3 regions of the Streptomyces sp. CA2R106 genome follow, and region 3 is predicted to be linked to each of the others. Evidence: predicted binding sites of a transcription regulator. Region 3 holds the regulator's gene; each other region holds the start of a gene.

Region 1 (2,266 bases), on a different contig from region 3:
TCCGGATTCGGGCGGTTTGTGCCCCGTTCACCCCTTCGGGTGAGCGGGGCATGCGTGTGCCGGAGCGGTAGTTGAAGAGTTGTACAGTTGCCGTAGGCAATCCCGTGGCATGGACCCCAGGTGTGGCGCGGCCACGGCGATTTATCGCCAAATTCACGAGCGAATTCTCCTTTTCGTCCGCTATGTCCGGCCCGGCTTGCCCTGCCTTATCGTTATTTCTCAGGCGATTTCCGATGGGTCGCGCCCAGAATTCTCGTCCGATTGACCTGTTGCAGACGGCATCCGTGCAGATACATTCAGCCGCGGTCGACGCGTTCCGGCGCACGCCCCCCAGGGTTCCCACCTGTCAAAGGCACGGGTTCCGCGGGCGGGTGAGGTCTGACCCGGGCCCGCGAAGTGCGGGGCCGCGATAGGGCCAGCAATAGGGGAGTTAGGGATGGCTCAGGGCACCGTCAAGTGGTTCAACGCGGAGAAGGGCTACGGCTTCATCGCGGTCGACGGTGGTGCGGATGTCTTCGTCCACTACAGCGCGATCCAGATGGACGGGTACCGCACCCTCGAAGAAGGCCAGCGGGTCGAGTTCGAGATCTCGCAGGGTCAGAAGGGGCCGCAGGCGGACATGGTCCGCCTCGCCGGCTGACTTCACGGCGCGTTCGACCATCGACGCGACCTCGGCAGTACACAGGAGCCGCCCCCGTCCGCGGGAGGCGGCTCCTGTGCGTCCAGCGGGCGTCCTGCGGGTGCCCAGCGGGCGTCTTGCGGGCGCCGCCGGGCGCGGGGGCAACCCTGTACGCGGCTCGGCCCCCGGGGTGAACCGCTTGCACTCGCAGGGGGTGAGTGCTAATCATTGGCGTTAGCACTCTCCACGTGAGAGTGACAGCAGGGCCGGGTCGGTGAGGGCCGTGCGGACGTCGGGAAGGAACCGGCGGCCGGCGGGCCGTCCGTCGCGGGCACCACACGGTCCCGAGCGCAAACAACCCAGTCCGCGGAGGACACTTCACCATGGCCAAGATCATCGCGTTCGACGAGGAGGCACGGCGCGGCCTTGAGCGCGGGATGAACCAGCTCGCCGACGCCGTCAAGGTCACCCTCGGCCCCAAGGGCCGCAACGTGGTCCTCGAGAAGAAGTGGGGCGCTCCCACGATCACCAACGATGGTGTGTCCATCGCCAAGGAGATCGAGCTCGAGGACCCGTACGAGAAGATCGGCGCCGAGCTGGTCAAGGAAGTCGCGAAGAAGACCGACGACGTCGCCGGTGACGGCACGACGACCGCGACCGTCCTGGCCCAGGCCCTGGTCAAGGAGGGTCTGCGCAACGTAGCCGCCGGCGCCAACCCGATGGCCCTCAAGCGGGGCATCGAGAAGGCCGTCGAGGCCGTCTCCGCCGCGCTGCTGGAGCAGGCGAAGGACGTGGAGACCAAGGAGCAGATCGCCTCCACCGCCTCCATCTCCGCCGCCGACACCCAGATCGGCGAGCTGATCGCCGAGGCCATGGACAAGGTCGGCAAGGAAGGCGTCATCACCGTCGAGGAGTCGCAGACCTTCGGGCTCGAGCTCGAGCTCACCGAGGGCATGCGCTTCGACAAGGGCTTCATCTCCGCCTACTTCGCCACCGACCTGGAGCGGATGGAGGCGTCGCTCGACGACCCCTACATCCTGATCGTCAACTCCAAGATCTCCGCAGTGAAGGACCTGCTCCCGCTGCTGGAGAAGGTCATGCAGTCCGGCAAGCCGCTGCTGATCATCGCCGAGGACGTCGAGGGCGAGGCCCTGTCGACCCTGGTGGTCAACAAGATCCGCGGCACCTTCAAGTCCGTCGCCGTCAAGGCTCCGGGCTTCGGTGACCGCCGCAAGGCCATGCTCGGCGACATCGCCATCCTCACCGGTGGCACCGTCATCTCCGAAGAGGTCGGCCTCAAGCTGGAGAACGCGGGCCTGGACCTGCTGGGCCGCGCCCGCAAGGTCGTCATCACCAAGGACGAGACCACCATCGTCGACGGTGCCGGCGACAGCGAGCAGGTCGGCGGCCGGGTCAACCAGATCCGCGCCGAGATCGAGAACAGCGACTCGGACTACGACCGCGAGAAGCTCCAGGAGCGCCTGGCGAAGCTGGCCGGCGGCGTGGCCGTCATCAAGGCCGGTGCCGCCACCGAGGTCGAGCTCAAGGAGCGCAAGCACCGCATCGAGGACGCGGTGCGCAACGCCAAGGCCGCCGTCGAGGAGGGCATCGTCGCCGGTGGCGGCGTGGCCCTGCTCCAGGCGACCG
Region 2 (2,266 bases), on a different contig from region 3:
CGGTGACCCGGCGGGCGGAGCCCAGCAGGTCCAGACCGGCCTGGTCGAGCTTGAGGCCGACCTCCTCGGCGATGACGGTGGCGCCGGTCAGCGTGGCGATGTCGCCCAGCATGGCCTTGCGGCGGTCACCGAAGCCCGGCGCCTTGACCGCGACCGCGTTGAAGGTGCCGCGGATCTTGTTGACCACCAGGGTCGACAGGGCCTCGCCCTCGACGTCCTCGGCGATGATCAGCAGCGGCTTGCTGGAGTTGGCCTGGATGACCTTCTCCAGCAGCGGCAGCAGGTCCTGGATCGAGGAGATCTTGCCCTGGTGGATGAGGATGTACGGGTCGTCGAGGACGGCCTCCATCCGCTCCTGGTCGGTGACGAAGTACGGCGACAGGTAGCCCTTGTCGAACGCCATGCCCTCGGTGAAGTCCAGCTCCAGACCGAAGGTGTTGGACTCCTCGACGGTGATGACGCCGTCCTTGCCGACCTTGTCCATCGCCTCGGCGATCAGGTCGCCGACCTGCTTGTCCTGCGCGGACAGCGCGGCGACGGCGGCGATGTCCTCCTTGCCCTCGATCGCGCGGGCGGTGGCGATCAGGTCGTCCGAGACCGCCTTGACGGCCGCGTCGATGCCCTTCTTCAGGGCGGCGGGGGAGGCGCCGGCGGCGACATTGCGCAGGCCCTCGCGGACCAGCGCCTGCGCGAGCACGGTCGCGGTGGTGGTGCCGTCACCCGCGATGTCGTTGGTCTTGGTCGCCACCTCCTTGACGAGCTGGGCGCCCAGGTTCTCGTACGGGTCCTCGATCTCCACCTCGCGGGCGATGGTCACGCCGTCGTTGGTGATGGTCGGGGCGCCGAACTTCTTGTCGATGACGACGTTGCGGCCCTTGGGGCCGATGGTCACCTTCACGGTGTCGGCGAGCTTGTTGACGCCGCGCTCAAGGGCGCGACGGGCGTCCTCGTCGAACTTCAGGATCTTGGCCATGCCTGCGAACTACCTCATCTACTCGTATGTCGTCGTCAGTCAGTGAGGACGGTCAACGAAACCGCCCCGGCCCCGGCCGGAAGAGGGCGCGGAGTCCCGGGGCGGGATCACGGCTGTGGTGGGCCGGAAGACTACTTCTCGATGATCGCGAGAACGTCGCGCGCCGAGAGGACGAGGTACTCCTCGCCGTTGTACTTCACCTCGGTGCCGCCGTACTTGCTGTAGAGCACGACGTCGCCGACGGCGACGTCGAGCGGCAGGCGGTTGCCGTCCTCGAAGCGGCCCGGGCCCACGGCCAGGACGACGCCCTCCTGGGGCTTCTCCTTGGCGGTGTCCGGGATGACCAGGCCCGAGGCCGTGGTCTGCTCGGCATCGAGCGGCTGGACCACGATGCGGTCCTCGAGCGGCTTGATGGCAACCTTGGTGCTGGCGGTCGTCACGATCCGACCTCCCCCTTCAAAGGGCTCACGGGAGTGTCTGTCTGGGTCGGCGACCTGGTAGGCCCGTCGTCGCGGGTGCCGGACCTGCCCGTCGCTGAGTTCTGGCACTCAGCGGTGCCGAGTGCCAGAACCGAGACTAGGACGCACTTAGCACTCGGTCAAGCGGAGTGCCAACGGATGCCCCGAAGGGGGTCGGCGACCGGCGGCGCCCGCGCGCCGGGGCCGCCGCGGCAGCGCGCACAATGGGGCGGGTGACACCCGAGGACCTCGATGCCCTGCTCGCACCCGAAGGGCAGGAACTGCTGCGCGAGTTGCGCGACCACGACCCGGCCGACGAGCTGGCCGCGGCCACCCGGCTGCGGCGCACCCACCCGCCGGAGCTGGTCTCCGCGGCGCTCGGACAGGCCCGGCTGCGGCAGCGCGCCGCCGCGAAGTTCGCCGCCGATGACGCCGCGCGGATGTACTTCACGCCCAACGGCGTCGAGCAGGCCACCCGCGCCGCCGTCGCCGCCCACCGGGCCGCCCGCTTCCGCGCGTTGGGCGTGCGGCGGCTGGCCGACCTGTGCGGCGGCATCGGCGGCGACGCGGTCGCGCTGGCCCGCGCGGGCATCGAGGTGCTCGCGGTCGACCGGGACCCGCTCACCTGCGCGGTCGCCCGGGCCAACGCGCGGGCGCTGGGCCTGGCCGACCGGATCGAGGTGCGCTGCGCGGACGTGGCGGACGCGGACACCGCCGGCTGCGACGCGGTGTTCGTGGACCCGGCGCGCCGTTCGGGGCGGGGCCGCACCTTCGACCCGGAGGCGTACTCCCCGCCGCTGTCCTGGGCGCTGGCCGCGGCCCGCACGGTGCCGTA
Region 3 (2,266 bases):
GGCCTCCGCCGGATCGACGCCGTGCGCGACCGCGTCCGCCCGCATCGCCTCGGCGTCCCCGGCCGGCGGGCCGCCGAGCGCGCGGTGCCCGTACACCTCGGCCTCGGGGAAGGCCGCGGCGCCGAAGACGTGGTCGAAGTGCCCGTGGGTGAGCACGACATGGGTCACCGGCCGCCCGGTCAGCGCTTCGGCCTGCGCCCGCAGTTCCGCGCCCTCGCGCAGCGTGGACCCGGTGTCCACCATCAGCACCCCGTCCGTGCCGACCACCAGCCCGATGGTCACGTCGAGGTGCGGCAGCCGCCGCCGGGCGACTCCCGGGGCGAGCTGCTCCCACCCCGACCCGCCGGCGCCCGGCACCGCCCCGGCTCCGGCCCTCTCCTCATCGCTCACGACCCGACGCTATCGCCCCGCCCGCGCCGCCGCGCGCGGGCACCCGCCCCCGGCGCACCCCCTCACGCCCCCACCCGCCCTCCGTCCGCACGCGCGCCCGGGCCGGCGTACGTACCGCGCGTATCGCCCGTACCGCCCGTACCGGGCCGCCGGGCAAGACCGGATCGCCGTCGCTCTTGCCGAGCCCTTGCCGCCGCGCCGTACACTGACTGCGGGAGTGTTGGCACTCGAAACGGCGGAGTGCCAGGCCGCAGGGTCGGGACAACGGGTTGGAGGTGCGCGATGCTGAGCGAACGCAGACTCGAAGTGCTGCGCGCCATCGTCCAGGACTACGTCGGTACCGAGGAACCCGTCGGATCGAAGGCGCTCACCGAGCGCCACTCGCTCGGCGTCTCCCCGGCCACCGTGCGCAACGACATGGCGGTGCTGGAGGACGAGGGGTACATCGCGCAGCCCCACACCAGCGCCGGCCGTATCCCCACCGACAAGGGCTACCGCCTCTTCGTGGACCGGCTCGCCGGGGTCAAGCCCCTGTCGGGCGCCGAGCGCCGCGCGATCCAGAACTTCCTGGAGGGCGCCGTCGACCTCGACGACGTGGTGGCCCGCACGGTCCGGCTGCTCGCCCAGCTCACCCGGCAGGTCGCCGTGGTGCAGTACCCGTCGCTGACCCGCTCGTCGGTGCGGCATGTGGAACTGCTCTCGCTCGCGCCGGCCCGGGTGATGCTGGTGCTGATCACCGACACCGGCCGGGTGGAGCAGCGGATCATCGACTGCCCCGGCCCGGTCGGCGAGACGGTCCTGGCGGACCTGCGCGCCCGGCTCAACAGCCGGGTCACCGGCCGCCGCTTCCCCGATGTGCCGCCGCTCGTGCAGGACCTGGCGGACAGCTTCGACCCCGACGACCGCCCGTCGGTCGCCGCGGTGCTCAGCACCCTCCTCGAAACCCTCGTCGAGGAGAAGGAGGAGCGGATCATGCTGGGCGGCGCCGCCAACCTGACCCGCTTCCACCACGACTTCCCGCTCACGATCCGGCCGGTGCTCGAAGCGCTGGAGGAGCAGATGGTGCTCCTCAAACTCCTCGGGGAGACCGCCGACGGCACCATGACCGTCCGGATCGGGCATGAGAATTTTCACGAGGGCCTCAATTCCACCTCCGTGGTGGCGGTCGGCTACGGTTCGGGCGACGAGGCAGTCGCCAAGCTAGGCGTGGTCGGACCGACCCGCATGGACTACCCCGGAACGATGGGAGCGGTACGCGCAGTGGCACGTTACGTCGGACAGATCCTGGCGGAGTCGTAGGTGGCCACGGACTACTACGCCGTACTCGGCGTGCGTCGCGACGCGGGCCCGGACGAGATCAAGAAGGCGTTCCGCCGCCTCGCCCGTGAGCTGCACCCGGACGTCAACCCCGACCCGAAGACCCAGGAGCGGTTCAAGGAGATCAACGCGGCCTACGAGGTCCTCTCCGATCCGCAGAAGAAGCAGGTCTACGACCTCGGCGGCGACCCGCTGTCCGCGGCGGGCGGCGGGGGCGGTGCGGGCGGCTTCGGCGCCGGCTTCGGCAACTTCAGCGACATCATGGACGCCTTCTTCGGCCAGTCCTCGCAGCGCGGCCCGCGGTCGCGCACCCGGCGCGGCCAGGACGCGATGATCCGGCTGGAGATCGAGCTGGACGAGGCCGCGTTCGGCACCACCAAGGACATCCAGGTGGACACCGCGGTCACCTGCGGCACCTGCAACGGGGAGGGCGCCGCGCCCGGCACCTCCGCGCAGACCTGCGACATGTGCCGCGGCCGCGGTGAGGTCTCCCAGGTCACCCGCTCCTTCCTCGGCCAGGTCATGACCTCCCGGCCCTGCCCGCAGTGCCAGGGCTTCG

Evidence for each region. Region 3 encodes HrcA, which represses chaperone genes, less so after heat shock. Its sites were predicted from a motif close to TTNGCACTCNGNNNNNCNGAGTGCNAA; they were not measured.
Region 1: groL (chaperonin GroEL) is a predicted target of HrcA. The motif match lies at 854-880, and genes of this name have one in related genera.
Region 2: groES (co-chaperone GroES) is a predicted target of HrcA. The motif match lies at 1,561-1,587, and genes of this name have one in related genera.

What each region holds. Positions count from the first base shown of each region.
Region 1 covers NZ_JBAGKC010000001.1:341,011-343,276, forward strand. Annotated here, with positions in the region: gene WA788_RS01545 (cold-shock protein) at 437-640, shown strand; gene groL (chaperonin GroEL) at 1,003-2,266, shown strand, end outside.
Region 2 covers NZ_JBAGKC010000010.1:81,483-83,748, forward strand. Annotated here, with positions in the region: gene groL (chaperonin GroEL) at 1-973, opposite strand, end outside; gene groES (co-chaperone GroES) at 1,105-1,413, opposite strand; gene WA788_RS17090 (class I SAM-dependent methyltransferase) at 1,656-2,266, shown strand, end outside.
Region 3 covers NZ_JBAGKC010000027.1:17,544-19,809, reverse strand. Annotated here, with positions in the region: gene WA788_RS28410 (MBL fold metallo-hydrolase) at 1-390, opposite strand, end outside; gene hrcA (heat-inducible transcriptional repressor HrcA) at 673-1,689, shown strand; gene dnaJ (molecular chaperone DnaJ) at 1,690-2,266, shown strand, end outside.